Desulfofalx alkaliphila DSM 12257: one gene and its partner. Each later gene encodes a partner of the first gene's protein in a complex. Links are inferred from orthologs where the notes say so. Each region holds a gene or a part of one and is shown on either strand. Other genes may lie near its edges.

Evidence for each region.
Region 2: the proteins of accD (region 1) and accC are in contact, whole or in part, in a solved structure (PDB 8UXZ), measured with the Escherichia coli proteins. The link is inferred for Desulfofalx alkaliphila DSM 12257 from one-to-one orthologs.

The regions. Positions count from the first base shown.
Region 1 is NZ_JONT01000001.1:297,142-300,619, reverse strand. Bases 550-3,478 are described here. They hold accD (acetyl-CoA carboxylase, carboxyltransferase subunit beta), read right to left. Parts: upstream 2,476-3,478; coding sequence 1,624-2,475; downstream 550-1,623. Other genes in these bases: BR02_RS0101505 (DNA polymerase III subunit alpha), read right to left, coding at 3,175-3,478; mtrB (trp RNA-binding attenuation protein MtrB), read right to left, coding at 2,854-3,087; BR02_RS0101515 (glutamate decarboxylase), read right to left, coding at 2,506-2,688; BR02_RS0101525 (acetyl-CoA carboxylase carboxyltransferase subunit alpha), read right to left, coding at 671-1,621; pfkA (6-phosphofructokinase), read right to left, coding at 550-659. In the rest of the region: more of pfkA, read right to left, coding at 1-549.
Region 2 is NZ_JONT01000007.1:107,899-111,305, forward strand. Bases 549-3,407 are described here. They hold accC (acetyl-CoA carboxylase biotin carboxylase subunit), read right to left. Parts: upstream 2,731-3,407; coding sequence 1,366-2,730; downstream 549-1,365. Other genes in these bases: amaP (alkaline shock response membrane anchor protein AmaP), read right to left, coding at 549-806; BR02_RS0105155 (Asp23/Gls24 family envelope stress response protein), read right to left, coding at 874-1,284; accB (acetyl-CoA carboxylase biotin carboxyl carrier protein), read right to left, coding at 2,744-3,407. Also shown: BR02_RS0105145 (DUF2273 domain-containing protein), read right to left, coding at 31-252; more of amaP, read right to left, coding at 270-548. UniProt on the Escherichia coli protein: This protein is a component of the acetyl coenzyme A carboxylase complex; first, biotin carboxylase catalyzes the carboxylation of the carrier protein and then the transcarboxylase transfers the carboxyl group to form malonyl-CoA.

The sequences.
Region 1 (3,478 bases):
AAAATAATACTGTGCAGTTTACCCCTTTTAACCCCGCGCAGCAGCTTATTGCAAATTTCTTTTATATCGAAGGGTACCTCGGGAATAATTATTGATTCCGCACCACCTGCCAAACCGGCATTTAAAGCAATGAATCCTGCATCACGACCCATCACTTCAATGACAAATGTTCTCTCATGGGAGGTGGCGGTGTCTCTAATTTTATTTATGGCATCCACCACGTTATTTAAGGCGGTATCAAAACCAATGGTATAGTCTGTGCCCGGTATATCGTTGTCAATGGTGCCCGGTACTCCTACCACCGGTAAGTTATGCTCTTGGTGAAATAGCTTGGCTCCCTTAAAGGAACCGTCCCCACCTATGACCACCAGGCCTTGAATGCCAAAACGGCCTACGTTTTCGTAGGCCCTGGCCCTGCCTTCAGCAGTGGTAAAATCCTCTGAACGGGCTGTGTGCATTATGGTGCCACCCCGATGGATAATATCAGCCACCGAGCCCAAACTCATCGGCCACAGGTCGCCATCTATAAAACCGCTAAAACCCCGGTTAATACCTATCACTTCTATTCCATGGTAAATAGCCTTTCTTACTACAGCCCTAACGGCGGAGTTCATGCCCGGTGCATCCCCGCCACTGGTCATCAGCGCTATTCTCTGCACATCACTACCCCCTATCCCATTTTGCCCATGGCCCTAAATTTTTTATATCTATGATCCACCAAAGTTTCACTTGCAATCTCTTTTAACTGCCCCAGGTGTTTTCTAATACTTTTGGCCATCAGCTTTGCCGCCTCCTCAGCATTGCGGTGGGCACCGCCCAAGGGCTCAGCAATGATTTCATCGGTTACTTCCAGATCTAACAAGTCCTGGGCGGTAAGTCGCAATGCCGCAGCAGCTTGCTGGGCTTTGGTGCCGTCCTTCCATAAAATGCTGGCACAGGCCTCAGGGGTGCTAACGGAAAATATTGCGTGTTCTTGCATTAGTATGCGGTCTGACACACTAAAGGCCAAGGCACCGCCGCTGCCACCTTCACCGATAATAACAGATATTAAAGGAATTTTTAAGGTAGACATTTCCATTAAAGAACGGGCGATGGCCTCACCCTGGCCCCGCTCCTCCGCCCCCATGCCACAGTATGCACCGGGGGTGTCAACAAGACAAATAACAGGCCGTTTAAATTTTTCCGCCTGTTTCATTAATCTAATGGCTTTACGGTAGCCCTCGGGGTGGGCCATACCAAAGTTACAGGCTACGTTTTGTTTAGTGTCCTTTCCCTTTAGGTGGGCTATTACCGTAACCGGTTGACCGTCAAACCGACCAATACCACCAACCACAGCCGGATCATCGCCATATAAGCGGTCGCCGCTTAGGGTAATAAAGTCAGTGATTAATAATTTTATATAATCCAGCGCATTGGGTCGTTCAGGGTGACGGGCTATCTGTACCTTTTGCCAGGGGGTAAGGTTGCCATAAATGTTTTGTTTTAATTCACGGGCCCGTTTCTCCAGCGTGTCAATTTCATTGCTTAAGTCTATATCTTTTTCCGCTGCAAAGGCCTTTAGTTCGTTAATTTTAGTTTCCAGCTCAACAATGGGTTTTTCAAATTCTAACAGTGCCGGCACCTTTACTCACCCCCCGCAACGTGTAAAGAAATGATGTTTGTTAAGGTTTGTTTCATATTATTACGGGATACAATCAGGTCCACAAAACCATGTTGACGCACAAATTCAGCCCGTTGAAAGCCTTCAGGTAACTTTTGCTTGATGGTCTGCTCAATGACCCTGGGGCCGGTAAATCCAATCAGGGCACCGGGCTCGGCAATAATTATGTCCCCCAGGGAGGCAAAGCTGGCAGTTACTCCACCGGTGGTGGGATCGGTAAGAACGGTTATATACAAGAGCCCGGCCTCATCTAATTTTGCCAGGGCTGCCGTAGTCTTTGCCATTTGCATCAATGAAAGAATACCCTCTTGCATGCGGGCGCCGCCAGATGTGGAAAAAATAATTAATGGGGATTTTTTCTCTATGGCAGCCTCAACTGCCCTGGTTATTTTTTCACCAACAACTGAACCCATACTGCCCATGATGAAATTTGCATCCATCACCGCCAACACCACAGGGTAGCCATGGATGGTTCCCTCCCCGGTAACCACCGCCTCTTTTAAACCTGTTGTTTGCATTGCCTTTTCCAGCTTTTCCGGGTAGCCGGGAAATTGCAAGGGATTGCCGGAAACCAATTGGCTGTCATATTCCACAAAGCTGCCTGCGTCCAAGGTCATATCAATACGTTCGTAGGCACTGACCCGAAAGTGAAAATTGCATTTTTGACATACTTTATAATTTTTACCAAGCTCTTTAATGTATAGTATTTCACTGCAGCGGGTACATTTGACCCACAGCCCCTCTGGAATATCTCTTTTTTCTTTTTCCGGCTTCACCGTAACATATTTTTGCTTGCGGAAAAATTCTAAAACCAAGTTTTACACCTCTCCCTAAGTTTGCAAAAACTAGAAAGAATTAATCACTTCCATTGCCTCATCTACCTCTGACGCAAGAACTAATATTTCACATGAACTAGCCCCGCCGTCAGCGTTTGAACCTAATGGTTTAACTTTAATAAGAAAACCTTCTTCAGTTAGTTTTTTTTGTAATCTTTCTGTTTCTGCCTTATTTTGTGCAATATAAACCACTTTCCACAATATTGACGCCCCCCCTACTTCTTCAAACGTCAATTGTTTTTTTCTACATAACATTGTTCAATCCTTTTTTTAGTGAAAGAAAAGTCCCATAACACCGTCCAAAATAGTATAAAATAAGTATATCCAGAGCAACAACTCTGGATACTACACAAATAATCACCCCTTGTTTTGTACCCGACCATGCTTGGTCAGCAATTCAACCTGTCCTCTAATTTTTATGGCCGATGTGTGTTCTGTAAACTGTGCTATCATAATTTCGTCCTTATCTAATTTTTCGGTGTGGTGAAATTTTGTATCTCTGCCCCGCGTAAGACCAATTATGGTCACACCGTTTTCCAGCGCTCTTATCACTATATATTCTCCTGTTATTGCCTGTTGTTTATCTATCATTTTAATCACCTTTTTCCTTTATTTAGCAAACATACTACCATAAAGTTATTGGGGTTACAAGTATTAATAATTCCTTGCCATCCTACTTTAAAAGTCCAGCAGCGAACGAAAACCTTCGTTTATAATGTCATCATTTATTCTATCATTTGTTGGGACTGAGCCATAGCCCTTTCTTTTAAGGGGTTTCCACTTTATTCTCACATTTTCTTTGCCCAGTTTTTCCTCAAACCAATGAAGCAGGGGCCCCGGCACCTTTACTTTATTTTCTTCGGGCAGCGCTTTGGTGGTTTTTGTACTGCTGTAATAGATTACCACCTGCTGCTCACCGGGGTTTTTTCTTGCTTCTTGCAAAATCAAACTTTCCAATTGCCGGTCGGGTTTTTCCAGTCTT
Region 2 (3,407 bases), on another replicon or contig:
AATTATATCTTACCCATATGGGTGTTATATTTATCGGTCTTTAAATAAACGGTCAAAAATTTGGGCTATATCCTCTCGCTCATCAATGCGCTTTCCTATAAAAAAGCCTGCCCCTATGCAAAAGGCCACAAAAAGGGCTTTAAAAAAGCCGTATTTGATGGCAAACCAACCAAAGACTAGCCCCAGTAAAACCCCCAATGCCTTACCCCGGTGGTATTCTAATATTTCTTGTAATAAATACTTAAAATTCATCATAACACCTCTTTACACTACTCCACCCGGGGCTTGTTGGTGGAGATATTTTCTACCATTACTTTGACATTATGCACCGATATTCCTGTTATTTCTAGAAGATAATCCTTTATTCGCTGCTGAATTTGCTTGGAAGTTTCCGGTATATTTATGTCCGGAGCCACCGTTACTTTAACAAAGACACTGACTCCGTCTTTAACGGTGTTTATCCTTGGTTTTACCTCCCGCACTCCGTCTATCTGAAAAGCAGCCTTTTTTACCAACCCTTCAATGGCAGGAATGGTAATGCGCAATTGTCCTAAGGTAAACTCGTGTACCACCGCCCGCTTTTCCCGGCTTCCCACCAAGCTAACGTAAAACAATCTTAGGCTTACCAACAAAAGCACACCGATAATTAACCATAATATTATATTATCCCCAGCACCATAGGGGGCATACAGCATAGCATCCAAGGGTTGCAGCCACCAACCGGTGAAAGCGGTCACCGCCAGCAGCAGCAGTATGATGATAGCTAAGGTGTATAATCCCAGTAAAACCCTATCGAGAAAACCCATACCATACCTCCTGAATAAAAAATAATAAAACCAAAACCCGCGGCTTAAGCCCCGGGTTTCCATGTACTTAGCGAACTCTGGCGTTTTCCTCCCCTTTTTCATCGGGAAAAACCACACCGCGGATATGGATGTTTACCTCTACCACCTTTAGACCGGTCATACCCTCAATAGCATGCTTAACATTTGTCTGAATACTGGCTGCCACCTCCGGGATGCGCACACCAAATTCAACAATTACATGCAGATCTACCGCAGCTTCACGCTCACCGACTTCAACCTTTACACCTTTGGACAGGTTTTTGCGGCCTAGCATTTCAGCAATGCCGCCGCCAATTCCGCCACTCATACCTGCAACGCCGGGAATTTCAGTGGCGGCCAATCCCGCTATAATGCCCACCACGTCGTCAGCCACCCGGATAGAACCCAAGGCGTTTTGCTGATCGTGAACATAGATATCTTTAGTACTATTGTTTTGCACCGCGACACCTCCAGAAAATAGTTTGCCGGTTAAACAAGACACAAGTAATTAAGTACAAGTAATTATACCAAACTATACCAACTACCGCAACATTAGATCTTCTTCAGGCAGAATGCGCCGTTGGATAAAGTTGGTATATACTTCGCCCCGACGATAGAAGGCATTGCCCAAAATTCGCTGCTGAAAAGCGGCTGTTGTGGGCACCCCTTCAATGACCATTTCCTTCAGTGCCCTTTCCATACGGCCAATTGCCTCTTGGCGGTCATTGCCCCACACTATCAGTTTACCTATCATGGAGTCATAAAAGGGCGGTACTTGGTAGCCCGGATAAACGGCGCTGTCCATACGTACCCAGGGCCCACCGGGCGGCAGATAGGTGGTAATGGTGCCTGGGGTGGGCATAAAGTTATTAGCAGCATCCTCTGCGTTGATGCGGCATTCTATTGCCCAACCGCGAATTTTAATATCGCTTTGCTTATATCCCAGGGACTCACCGGCAGCAATGCGTATCTGTTCCTTTATTAAATCAATACCTGTAACCATTTCCGTTACCGGGTGTTCCACCTGGATACGGGTATTCATTTCAATAAAATAGAAGTTGTTGTGTTTGTCCAGCAAAAACTCAACGGTGCCCGCATTATAATAATTTACCGCCTGGGCCGCCTTCACTGCCATCTCACCCATCTTTTTGCGCAGTGACGGTGTCAAAGCCACAGATGGTGCTTCTTCTAATAACTTTTGATTGCGGCGCTGAATGGAGCAATCCCTCTCACCCAGGTTAACAATGTTGCCATATTTATCCCCAAGTATTTGAAACTCAATATGGCGGGGCTGCTCAACATATTTTTCAAGATAAACAGCATCATCGCCAAAGGCAGCCTGGGCTTCGTTTTGGGCCGCTGCAATAGACTTAACTAAGTCTTCGCGGTTATGGGCCACCCGCATTCCCCGGCCACCGCCGCCTGCAGAGGCCTTAATAAGTACCGGGTAGCCGATTTGTTCACCTATTTCCACCGCATGATCCATATCCCGCACTACGCCCTCTGAACCGGGCACCACCGGCACCCCGGCCTCTATCATTGTTTGGCGGGCCAGTGCCTTGTTGCCCATCCTTTCGATGGCGTCCGCCGATGGACCAATGAAAGTTATACCGCAGTTCTCACATATATCGGCGAAGTTAGCATTTTCTGATAAAAAACCAAAACCGGGGTGAATGGCCTCTGCACCTGACAGCTCAGACACACTGATAATGTTAGCTATATTTAAGTAGCTCTTTGCTGAAGGCGCCGGGCCGATACAGTAGGCCTCATCGGCAATACGAACCGGTAAACTGTCGGCATCGGCTTCGGAATATACCATAACCGTTCTAATGCCCATTTCCCGGCAGGCCCGAAGTATTCTTAATGCAATTTCTCCACGGTTAGCTATTAATATTTTCTTAAACATGCTTACTCCTTACTTACCCTTTTCTGATTAAAAACATCGGTTGTCCGTATTCCACCGGTTGACCGTTTTCCACCAAAATATCTACTATCTCACCGGCAAACTCTGCCTCTATCTCATTCATTAACTTCATTGCTTCCACAATACACAAGGTTTGCCCCACTTCCACCCTTTGGCCCAATTCCACAAAGGGTTCTGCATCCGGTGCCGATGCCCGATAAAAAGTTCCCACCATGGGCGCAGTAACTGTTTCAATATCCTCGCCCTCCGCTACGGGTTTTTGTGGGGGTGTGGGAGAAGGAGCAGGAGCCGCTGCCGGCGTAGCTTCCACTGCCTTTGGTTTTTCCACCGCCGGTGAGTCAGTTATCTCCGGAGCTGTTACCACTGCACCGGGGCCGTTTCCCTTTTTAATGGACACCTTCATGCCGTCACTTTCCAATGATATTTCATTTATATCTGTTTCGTTTAGAATTTCAATTAACTCTTTTAATTCTTTTAGATTCACTTTGCCAGCCTCCTCGAAGCCTTTGGTTTTTCCATCGCTTTTATCTTTTTTGTTATTACTTTGCTTAATTCTTTCTATTTCCGCCTTATACCTGGTTCCCAGCTCTCCCCGTGCCCTGGCCTGGAAGAATCTCCTTGCTATTTGCGGAAAGAGGGCATAGGAAATGACATCTTCT